2 regions of the Polaromonas sp. P5_D5 genome follow, and region 1 is predicted to be linked to the other one. Evidence: riboswitches for the same ligand, from Rfam matches in the RefSeq annotation. Region 1 holds a riboswitch; the other holds the start of a gene.
The links. Region 1 has a riboswitch for glycine ahead of gcvT (glycine cleavage system aminomethyltransferase GcvT). Riboswitches for the same ligand answer to the same signal wherever they lie in the genome.
Positions count from the first base shown of each region.

Region 2: another riboswitch for glycine. It lies ahead of ACXJKE_RS16295 (D-amino acid dehydrogenase); the one in region 1 lies ahead of gcvT (glycine cleavage system aminomethyltransferase GcvT).

Region 1 is NZ_JBFUMJ010000002.1:357,076-362,843, forward strand. It holds gene gcvP (aminomethyl-transferring glycine dehydrogenase) at 1-2,389, opposite strand, end outside; gene gcvH (glycine cleavage system protein GcvH) at 2,448-2,813, opposite strand; gene gcvT (glycine cleavage system aminomethyltransferase GcvT) at 2,868-4,028, opposite strand; glycine riboswitch at 4,084-4,187, opposite strand; glycine riboswitch at 4,209-4,324, opposite strand; gene ACXJKE_RS08420 (hypothetical protein) at 4,352-4,921, opposite strand; gene ACXJKE_RS08425 (TRAP transporter large permease) at 4,994-5,768, opposite strand, start outside.
Region 2 is NZ_JBFUMJ010000003.1:731,429-737,196, forward strand. It holds gene ACXJKE_RS16275 (CaiB/BaiF CoA transferase family protein) at 1-43, shown strand, start outside; gene ACXJKE_RS16280 (alpha/beta fold hydrolase) at 74-808, shown strand; gene ACXJKE_RS16285 (hypothetical protein) at 805-1,287, shown strand; gene ACXJKE_RS16290 (GrpB family protein) at 1,485-2,027, shown strand; glycine riboswitch at 2,252-2,361, shown strand; gene ACXJKE_RS16295 (D-amino acid dehydrogenase) at 2,473-3,786, shown strand; gene ACXJKE_RS16300 (DUF1737 domain-containing protein) at 3,880-4,086, shown strand; gene ACXJKE_RS16305 (DinB family protein) at 4,086-4,601, shown strand; gene phnD (phosphate/phosphite/phosphonate ABC transporter substrate-binding protein) at 4,892-5,768, shown strand, end outside.

The sequences.
Region 1 (5,768 bases):
TGATGTAGTTGGCGCTCAGGATGGCGACTTCAGTCGCCTGCGTCAACCCTTCTGGTCCCATCATGCGGCAGTACATCCAGCTGATGGGCAACACCGCTGCGTTACCCAGGGGGGCCGCAGAAACCGCCCCCACGCCGTTGACGGGAATGCCGGCCGTGGCATGGCCGGGCAGGTAAGGCACCAGGTCAGCCACCACGCACACCGGGCCAACGCCCGGGCCGCCGCCGCCGTGCGGGATGCAAAAGGTTTTGTGCAGGTTCAGGTGGCTCACGTCGCCGCCGAACTCGCCCGGCGCGGCCACGCCCACCAGTGCGTTCATGTTGGCGCCGTCCACGTAAACGCGTCCGCCGTGGCTGTGCACCATGGCGCAGAGCTCTTTTACCTGGGTTTCGAACACGCCATGCGTGCTGGGGTAGGTGATCATCACGCAGGCGAGGTTGGCGCTGTGCTGTTCGCACTTGGCCTTGAGGTCGGCCATGTCGACATTGCCCAGCGCGTCGCAGGCGGTCACGACGACGGTCATGCCCACCATCTGGGCGCTGGCCGGGTTGGTGCCGTGAGCCGACGAAGGGATCAGGCAGATGTTGCGATGACCCTGGCCTTTGGCTTCATGAAAGGCCTTGATGACCAGCAGGCCCGCGTACTCGCCTTGCGAGCCGGCGTTAGGCTGCAGGCTGATGCCTGCATAACCCGTGGCTTGGCACAGCCAGTCGCGCAACTGCTTGTCGAGTTCCGCATAGCCCTGCAGCTGGTCTGCGGGTGCGAAGGGGTGAATGTTGGCGAACTCCGGCCAGGTGATGGGAATCATCTCGCTGGTGGCATTGAGCTTCATGGTGCAGCTGCCCAGCGGAATCATGCTGCGATCCAGTGCGAGATCTTTGTCGCTCAGCATGCGGATGTAGCGCAGCATGCCGGTTTCGGAGTGGTGGGTGTTGAACACCGGGTGCGACAGGAAGGCGCTGGTGCGGCGCAGGCCGGCGGGGATCAGCGACTCGATGCCCTTTTCGAAAGCGCTGACCACGGGTACGGTCTGGCCGGGCCTGGCGAAGAAGGACCAGAGCAGTTCGATGTCCTTGCGGCTGGTGGTCTCGTCCAGCGACACGCCCAGGTGATTATTCAAGCGAAAACGCAGGTTGGCGCCCGCCGAACGTGCGCGGTCAGCTATCAAATTGGTAGCGTCACCCGTCTTCACCGTGACGGAATCGAAGGCGCCTGTGTTGGTGATTTCATAGCCCAGCTCTTTGAGACCCTGCACGAAGATGGCCGTATAGGCCGCCACACGCTCGGCGATGCGCTTGAGGCCTTGCGGGCCGTGGTAGACCGCGTACATGCTGGCGATGACGGCTGGCAGCACCTGCGCGGTGCAGATGTTGGAGGTGGCTTTCTCGCGGCGGATGTGTTGCTCACGGGTTTGCAGCGCCAGGCGGTAGGTCGGGTTGCCGTGGCTGTCGATGGTCACGCCGACCAGGCGGCCGGGCAGCGAGCGCTTGAATTCGTCGCGGCAGGCAAGGTAAGCCGCGTGCGGCCCCCCGTTGCCCATGGGCATGCCGAAGCGCTGGGTGTTGCCGAGCACGATGTCGGCATCCCATTCACCGGGCGGGGCCAGCAGCGTGAGCGCCAGCAGGTCGGCCGCAACGCAGAGGGCTGCGCCATCGACATGCGCCTGGCCGGCCAGCGGGCGCAGGTCATGGATGCTACCTGTGGTGGCGGGGTATTGCGCCAGCACGCCGAAGTAATTGCCTTCGGCCATCAGTTGCGGCACCGTGACGGCTGCCGTGCTGACCTTCACCTCGATGCCCAAGGGCTTTGCGCGGGTCTGGATCACCTCAATTGTTTGCGGGTGGCAGTCGCCTGCGACGATGAAGACATTGCTTTTGCTTTTCACGCTGCGCTTGGCCAGGGTCATGGCTTCGGCGGCGGCGGTGGCTTCGTCGAGCATGGAGGCGTTGGCGATCGGCATGCCGGTCAGGTCGCAGACCATGGTCTGGAAGTTGATCAGCGCTTCCATGCGGCCCTGCGAAATCTCAGCCTGGTAGGGCGTGTAGGCCGTGTACCAGGCGGGGTTCTCGAGGATGTTGCGCAGGATCACGCCCGGCGTGTAGGTGCCGTAGTAGCCTTGGCCAATGAAGTTCTTGAACACCTGGTTCTTGGCCGCGATGGCTTTGAGCTGCTTGAGCGCGGCCGCCTCCGTGACGGGGGCCGGGATGGCCATGGCGGTGCTGCGTGCAATCGAGCGTGGAACAATGCCTTCCACCAGCGCGCGGCGCGAGGCCGAGCCCACGATGCTGAGCATGTGGACTTCGTCGGCGTCATCGATGCCGATGTGGCGGGCGATGAATTCGGCAGGGTTTTCAAGATCGCCCAAGGGCTTGGCGGATTGCATCAACATGTCGGGTCCCGTGTCAGGCTTGGCAGCCAGGAGTCAGAAAAAAGAATCGGTCAGAAAATCAGGCAGCGAAGGCGGTGTAGCGGGTTTCGTCCATCAGCGCGTCAAGCTGCGTTGGGTCGGACAGCTTGACTTTGAAAAACCAGCCGGCGCCCATCGGGTCGCTGTTAGCGAGAGATGGGTCGTCTCTTAGGGCTTCGTTGATTTCGGTGACTTCGCCACTCAAGGGCATATACACGTCGGCCGCGGCCTTGACGGATTCGACAACACCGGCGGTTTCTTTCTGGGCGAAGGTGGTGCCGACAGCCGGCAGGTCCACAAACACCACATCGCCCAGCGCATCCTGCGCATGCACGGTGATGCCGACGGTGGCGACGTTGCCTTCAATCTTGACCCATTCGTGGTCTTCGGTGTATTTGACGGTCATGAGGTTCTCCAGGGGTTGAGTGGGGTGAATAAAACGGGGAGCTTGATCTGGTGCTTAACCGCGGTAGTAGCGGGCGGGAACGAAAGGCATGGCGGCCACTTCCATGGGCACCGGCTTGCCGCGCACGATGGCGTTCACGCGTGTGCCCAGCGCAGCGAACTCAGGTTTGATGTAACCCATGGCGACGGGCTGGTTGATGGTGGGGCCCAACAAACCGCTGGTGACTTCGCCGATAGCCATGCCGTCGGTGCTTTGCAGTTCGGTGTGGTCGCGTACAGGGACGCGCTCCAGCGCCACCAGGCCGATACGCTTGCGGGTGAGTAGGGCGGGGTCTGCCAGTTGGGCCAGGATTTTGTCCGCACCCGGAAAGCCGCCGGCACGTGCGCCGCCGGTGCGGCGGATCTTTTGCATGGCCCAGTTGAGGTTGGCCTCCACCGGCGTGGTGGTGGTGTCAATGTCGTTGCCATAGAGGCACAGGCCCGCTTCCAGCCGCAGCGAATTGCGCGCGCCCAGGCCGATGGGTTTGACTTCAGGTTGCGCGAGCAGCGCGCGTGCGAGTGCGTCAGCTTGCGAAGCAGGCACCGAGACTTCAAAGCCATCTTCACCGGTGTAGCCGCTGCGGGTGATGAAGCAGTCGCAGCCGGCCACGCTGAAGCGGCCGCCGGTCATGAATACGAGTTTTTCGACACCGGGCGCCAGGCGCTGCAAGGCAGTGACGGCCTGTGGGCCCTGCAGCGCCATCAGCGCCATTTCCGGCATGGGGATGACTTCGCAGCGCGAGCCGATCTTTGCCTGGATGTGTGCAATGTCGCCGACCTTGCAGGCGCCGTTGACGATGACAAAGAGGTCGCCGCCGTTGGCGTAGTCGCGGTTGAAGAACATCAGGTCGTCGATGATGCCGCCGTCGTCGTTCAACAGCAGGCCGTAGCGCTGCTTGCCGGCGGGCAGGTCGATCACATCAACGGGTATCAGGGATTCCAGCGCGACTGCGGCATCAGCACCCACCAGGCGTAGCTGGCCCATGTGGGACACGTCAAAAAGGCCGGCAGCCTGGCGTGTGTGGTGGTGTTCCGCCATCAGGCCCGCGGGGTACTGCACCGGCATCGAATAGCCCGCAAAAGGCACCATGCGCGCGCCAAGCTCCACATGCAGGTCATGCAGGGGCGTTTTCAACAAGGTTTCGGGGGCGGCGGAAGAGGTGGACGAATCGGACAAGGCATTCTCCAGGGGGCAAACACGGTCATGGCAAGAACTTGTTCTCAATCCATGGGCTGCCCCTGCTGTCCACTTTACCTGAGAGATTCACCCGGCGATGCAGGCTTGCTCCTTCGGTGGGCTGCCCGTGAAAGGCGGCCTCTCTCCAGTAGGGAACGCCTTGCCGCGTGGTGCGCCGCAGGGCGGTTGCCAGTCCTTTTGCCTGAGCGTTCAGTGCTACTCAAGGGGGGTGCCCCCAGGGTGCTCGTGCGCCTTCGGCGGTTTTCGCGAGGAAAACTCTCTCCTGACACCGCTGAGTGTAACGGAAGCCGCTGTCGGCTCGATCAGGCGGCCTGGTGCTGCGGCAGCAGCATGGCGATGCGCTCGCTGATGGAGTCGGCGCGCTCGTGGCCCGCGATTTTTTCGATTTCCTCGATCATTTCGCGCGAGGCGCCGAGCATTGTCTCGCGGTCTTTGGCATTGCGCAGCGCTTCGCGAAAGCGCTCGGCCATCTCCGGGTTGCGCCGGGCGAACATGCGTTCGCAGATGTCGAACAGGAACATCCGGGTTGTGGCAAGCGAGCGCTTGCCTTCAAATTGATCGGCAGAGACCTGAATGGCCTGGGTGGTTTCGGGGCTGGGAAAGTTCTGTAGCTGCGCCGGCGTGAGTGTGTGGGCGGGTGCAGGCGCGGGGTTTTTTGCCGGTGCGGACGTCTTGCCGGGATGGGCTTCCAGAAAGCCGTCGCGCAAAAGACGCAGGGCAATCGCTTCGCCGTCGCCCTCAAACAGCGGGCGGAAGTCCTGGGCCGACTTGCTGCCGTCGGCCATCAGCAGCAGGGTGCGCTCGCGCTGGCCTAGCGTTCTCACGCCGGGCTTGAGCTCGGCACGGGCGCGGTCGGTTTTGTGGAGCTGCATGGATTTCATCCTGAAATGAAACCCCGAGCATGGCTGCTGAAAATGACAGCCTCGTGAATCCCGTCCGAAAAGCTATTTTGCGTAGACGAGATCCCGCAGAGCCAGCGACAGCTGCGGGACGTAAGTGACCACCATCAGGCAAGCCAGGATGACGAGCACAAAGGGGATCAGGTGGGTCACGATGCGGTCCAGCGATATCCTGGCGACGGTGCAGGCCGCGAACAGGTTCACGCCGAAAGGCGGTGTGATCATGCCCAGGGCAAGATTGACCACCATCACCAGCCCGAAGTGCACCGGATCGATGCCGAAATGCACAGCCACTGGCGCCAGGATGGGTGCCAGAACAATGATGGCGGCGCTGGTTTCAATGAACATGCCGATGATGAACAGCGCCGCGTTAACGCCGAGCAGGAAGAGGGCGGGCGATTGCAGCACTGCTTCCAGCCAATGGCCTATGGCGTCCGGCACGCCGGCCCGGGTGATCAGAAAGGCGAACAGCCCGGCATTGGCGATGATGAACATGATCACGGCGCTGGAGAGCACCGATTTGCGCAGGATGACGTACAGGTCGGCCGGCTTGATTTCGCGGTAGATCACGGTGCCGACGACCAGCGCATAAAACACCGCCACCGCCGACGCCTCGGTCGGCGTGAAAATCCCGCCGTAAATGCCGCCCAGAATAATCACCGGCATCAGCAGCGCCCAGCCGGCCTGCCAGGTCGCCTTGCCAAAGCTCAGGCGGCCGTCGCCGTCGTGCTTGCCCCAGCCCTTCCAGCGGCAGTACAGGTGCACGAACAGCATCAGCGCGCAGCCGATCAAAAGCCCCGGGCCGAAGCCGGCGATGAAG
Region 2 (5,768 bases), on a different contig from region 1:
AGACGCCCAGCTATCTGAACTGAAGAGTGGCAAGACCATTTGATGCAGCAACCTTCCACAAAGAGGTGACTCGATGAAACACAATTTTGTTCTGGTGCACGGCGCGTGGCATGGCGGCTGGTGCTGGCGGCGCGTGGCGCAGGCACTGCAGCTGGACCACCACAAGGTCTTCACGCCGACACTGACCGGCCTGGGCGAGCGGGCCCATTTGCTCTCACCCACGATCAACCTGGACACGCACATCAACGACGTGATCAACCTGATTGAGGCGGAAGAGCTGCATGAAGTGATTCTGGCGGTGCATTCCTATGCCGGCATGATTGGCACGGCGGTGGTCGACCGCATGCCCGACCGCATCAAGCACCTGGTGTATGTGGATGCGGTGGTGCCCAAACCCGGCGAGAGCTGGAGCAGCACACAGGCCAGCGCCACGCAGCAGCAGCGCATGGCGGCGGCGCAGGCTTCACCCAGCTTCAGCTTTCCGGCGCCCGACCCGGAGGTGTTCGGCCTGCACGATGCCGACCGCGAATGGGTCAAGCGCCGGCAGACGCCGCACCCCGGCAACACCTACCAGGCACCGCTGCACTTTGATATGCAGCGCGTAGCCGCCGTGCCGCGCACTTTTGTGAATTGCACCGAGCCCGCATTGGCCACGATTGAACCCAGCCGGCTGCGCGTGAAGGACGCAAAGTTCTGGGACGGTGCATGGCTGCCGAATTCGCGCGTGGTCGAAATCAAAACCGGCCATGACCCCATGATCAGCGAACCGGCTGCGCTGACGAAGATTTTGCTGGAAAGCGCTGAATGAGCCAGGTGGCCCGCCGCCAGTTCACAGCCGCGCTGGCAGCCGGGCTGGCCGTGCCCCAGCTTGCGCTGGCCAAAGACACGGCCTTGCCTGTGCCGGCCTCTTTGCCGGCTGCCGCTGGAATCGCCGCCCTTAAAAATGAGCCGCTGGTGCTGCTGGTCAGCCTGCCCGGCTGCCCATTCTGCGAGCTGGTACGGCGCAACTACCTGCTGCCAGGGCAACGAGACGGCAGCCTGCACGCCTGGCAACTCAACATCAGCGACCGCACGACACCGCTGACCGGCTTTGACGGCCAGGTGACAACGGCTGCGGCGCAAGTGGCCGCATGGAAAGCCGGTTTCACACCCACCGTGCTGTTTCTGGGCCCGGCCGGGCAAGACCTGGCGGAACGGCTGGTCGGCCTGGCATCTACCGACTTTTATGGCGCCTACCTGGAAGAGCGACTGACGCAGGCGCGCAAAGCTGTGCTGGCGCTCAGGTAAATGAAATGCAGACCGCCCCATTCGCAGCCGTGGGGATTTCTGGTTGCTATTGTTTTGATAGCTGCTCGCGCAATCACTGATTGGGCAAATGGCCTTTTTCATGCTTAAAGCCGCCTTAAAAATGACCCCGCAAAGGATTCTGGCGTGTCGCACAGCGTTTTTTGCCCCTGCACAACAACCTGCCAGCCGTCACGCGCATGACTGACCAGGAATCGCTGCTTGCCGCTATCCACGAGGAAGTGGTCTTGCAGGCCTACAACCCAGCCTGGCCCCAGCAGTTTGTGGCTGAGCGGGACCGCCTGCTTGCGCTCTCCCCTCAGCTGCCGGCCCGCCTGATCGACATCCAGCACATCGGCAGCACAGCCGTGCCCGGCCTGGCGGCCAAACCGGTGATCGATATGCTGGCCGGTGTGGAATCCATGGCGGCGGCCGAGGCGCTTCTGGCGCCGCTGTGCGCCAACGGTTACACGACCTCCGCTGAATTCAACGCCTCGCTGACCGACCGTAAATGGCTGATGCGCTGGACAGAAGGGCGGCGCACGCATCATCTGCACCTGGTGGTTCGCGGCGGCGAGGTGTGGGCGCAGCGCCTGCGTTTTCGCGACGCCCTGCGTTCGGACCCGGCGCTGGCGGCGCGCTATGCCGCGCTCAAGGCGGAACTGGCGGCCAGGCACCCGGGTGACCGCGAGGCCTATACCCATGCCAAAGCCGCGTTTGTGAGCGCAGCGAGCGAAGGCTGAGCCTCTCGCGTGCTCGCCCAGGGGTTTTGGCAATCCAGGCCCGCCACCTACTATTAAGAGCCTGAATCAACCCGCTAGACCTGTACTGAACGCCGCATTCACGCTTGGCAAAACAGGCTTCGGTGGTAAATTCAAACCCGTTCAAGCAGGAGAGCGCTGCCCCACAAGGCAGCCACCGAAGGCGCAAACTTCCATAATCGCTCAGGTCCCGTACTGCCCGGAACACACAGCCGTCTGGAGAGACGCCGCACGCAAGGTGCAGCGCACCGAAGGAGCAAAGCCGAAGCCCCAAGCAACGGCTGAATCTCTCAGGTAACAAGGACAGTGGAAGCGGCCGCAAGCATGTGATGGCTTGGCGGTTGCCACGATTCTTCCGATTCAACAGCAACCCCTGGCACGGCGCTTGCGCTACTGCAATGTTCTGCTTGAATGAAAAGGAATCGCCATGAAAGTCATGGTTTTGGGTGCGGGTGTCACGGGGATCACCACGGCCTGGTATTTGGCGCAACGCGGCCATGAAGTCACGGTGGTGGAGCGCCGCAACGCGGCCGCGATGGAAACCAGCTTTGCCAACGGCGGGCAAATATCCGTGAGCCACGCGGAGCCCTGGGCCAACCCGGGCGCGCCGCTGAAAGTGCTGCAATGGCTGGCGCGTGAAGATGCGCCGCTGCTTTTCAGGCTGCGCGCCGATGTGAACCAGTGGCTGTGGGGGCTGGAGTTTTTGCGCAACTGCACGCCCGCGCGCACGGCACAAAACATCAAGCAGATCGTGAACCTGGGCATGTACAGCCGCGGCGCGCTGCAAAAGCTGCGCGCCGAGCTGGGCCTGCTGTACAACGCGCAGACCAAAGGCATCCTGCACTTCTACACCAGCCAGGCCGAGTACGACGCGGCACAGGAGCCCGCGCGCATCATGCGCGAGCACGGCTGCGAACTCGACATGAAGACGGCCGACGAGTGTGTGGCGATTGAGCCCGCGCTGGCGCAATGCCGTGGCAGCATCGTGGGCGGCAGCATGACGCCCAGCGATGAATCGGGTGACGCCCGCGCGTTTACCGCCGCGCTGGCGGCGCGCTGCGAACAAGCCGGTGTGAAATTTCTGTACAACACCACCGTGCTGGGCCTGGACGCTGCAGAGGGGCAGCTGAACGGCGTGCAGGTGGCGATGGGCAGCGGCGAGGCCGGCGGCAAGGTCGAGATGCTGAAAGCCGACGCGTATGTGATGTGCCTGGGCGCCTTCAGCGCGCAGTGGGCCAAGGTGCTGGGGCAAAGCCTGCGCATCTACCCGGCCAAGGGTTATTCGGTCACGCTGCCCGTGATCAACGAGGCGGCGTCGTACCAGGTCAGCCTGACGGATGACGAGTACAAGCTGGTGTTCTCGCGTTTTGGCAACCGCTTGCGCATTGCCGGCACGGCCGAGCTCAACGGCTACAACACCGAGCTGAACCTGGTGCGCTGCAACGCCATCGTGCGCCGTGTGAAGCAGCTTTTTCCCGACATGACGGACGGCGAGGGCGCGCAGTTCTGGACGGGTCTGCGGCCGGCCACGCCGAGCAATGTGCCTTACATCGGCAAAAGCAAGGCCTCCAATGTCTTCCTCAACACGGGCCACGGCACGCTGGGCTGGACGCATGCCTGCGGCTCGGGCGCGGCGATTGCGGACATCGTGAGCGGGCGCGTGCCGGAAGTCGACTTTGCGTTTACCGGGATGCCGGCGCCGGGGCGTGTGATGGCATTGCCGGGGATGGCAAAGGCCTGAGCAAGGCCTGAAAAGGGGGTCTGAAGCACGGCGTCCTGCAGCAGGTGGGCGGAAACGGTAATATCGCCCTCCGTTCATCAGCCGCTTGCCGCCATGACATCACCCGCCACCACGCCCCCCGACGGTCTTCCCACCTACAGGCTCCTTACCGGCCCTGATGACGCGAGCTTTTGCCGCCGCGTGAGCGAGGCGCTGGCGCTGGGTTACGAGCTTTACGGCTCGCCGGCGGCGACCTTCAATGGCGAGAACGTGATCGTGGCGCAGGCGGTGCTCTGGCCTTCGCTGCGCAAGGCCGGCTGATGAGCCCTGCCCAGCCCCTGAACCCCGCAACGCTCCAGGCCATGGCGGATTTTCCGCGCCATCTGGAACAGTTTTACGATGCGATTCCTGAAAGCCACAAGGGTTGGACGCCGCCGTCGTGGGAAGGCATTCCGAGCGAAAACTTCACGGCCCTCGCGCAGATCTGCCACGTCAGGGACATCGAGATCGACGGGTATCACGTGCGGTTTCAGCGCACCTTGTCGGAAACCAATCCCGTGCTGGAATCACTGGACGGCTATGTACTGGAAAAGGAACGCGACTACGCGGCTGCTGATGCGCAGGAAGTCTTCGCGGCGTTTCGGGCAGCGCGCACCCGGACGATGGCCATGCTGTCGGGCATCACGCCCGAGCAACTTGGCCGCACGGCGGAATTCGAAGGTTACGGCGCGCTCACGCTGCGCAGCCTGGTGCATTACCTGTGCAGCCACGACCAGCAGCACCTGGCCGGGCTGCAATGGCTGCTCGGGAAAATCGACGCCTCCCTCGCCGCTTGAGGCCTTCACCCCCCTGTCGCACAGCACGGGCATCCTGAGGCGCAGTATTGGCCGCCTCCCAGGCGCTTACAGGTTGCCAGGGCCGTCTTTTCAATGAAAAAACAACAGCCTCTGAAGCAGATACGCTGATTTATGTCACGAAGGTATTCATTCGAATGTAACAAAAAGTTCGTTTCGACACGCCGTCATGCACACTGACTGGGTTGGGAGCGCGGTTTGTGTATAGCCAGCGGCATACAAACCTGCATTCCTGCGTATCGGTTTTTTCATAGACAACTGGAGTGATCAACATGAAGTTTTATCTGCGCCATGCAGCAATATTAGCCAGCGCCGCCTGCGCCCTGGGTTCGGCAACAGCCCAGACCGACGAAGTAAAGCCTGCACGCAAGGCAAAAGCAGCGGCCGCCACCCCCGCGCCCGCGCCCGAAAAATATTCCGGCCCACGCGAAAAAATGGTCGTGGCCATGCCCAAGACCTATGGCAAGAGCGAAACCATGGCCTTGTGGGGCGACTACTTCAGCCACCTGTCACGCTGCGGAAACATCGACCTGCAAAACGCGCAAGGCGAATCGATGGACAAGACCAGCAACATCGACATCCTCGGTGAAAAAGAGCTGATTGAAGGTATCTCGGCCGGCAAGGTCCAGCTGGCACAGGTCAACCCCGGCCTGGCTGCGCAGTTGGTCACCGCCGGCCAGCCGGCGCCGTTTGGCGTTCCGGGCAACAAGGCCACGGGCCTGCGCAACTCCTACAAACTGATTCTGATCACCCGCATCGACAGCCCGTACAGGGAACCGAAGGACCTGATCGGCAAGAAAATCGCGCACACCACGCCAACCTCGAACTCGGGCAACCTCGCGCCGCGCGCGCTGTTCCCGGCGCTGGGCCTGACGCCGGACAAGGACTACGAAGTCGTGTTCTCCAACGGCCACGAGCGCTCCGTCACGGGCGTGATGCATGGTTTTTATCCGGCCGCAGCCGTGGCCAGCGATTTGTACCAGCGCATGGTCGTCAAGGGCGACGTCAAGGGCTCGAGCATCCGCACGCTCTGGGAAAGCCCGCCTTTCATGACGGAAACCTGGACCATGAGCAAGGACGTTTCGCCCGAACTGCAGGCACGCGTGAAGAAATGCTCGTTCAGCTACAGCTTCTCACCCACACTGAAAA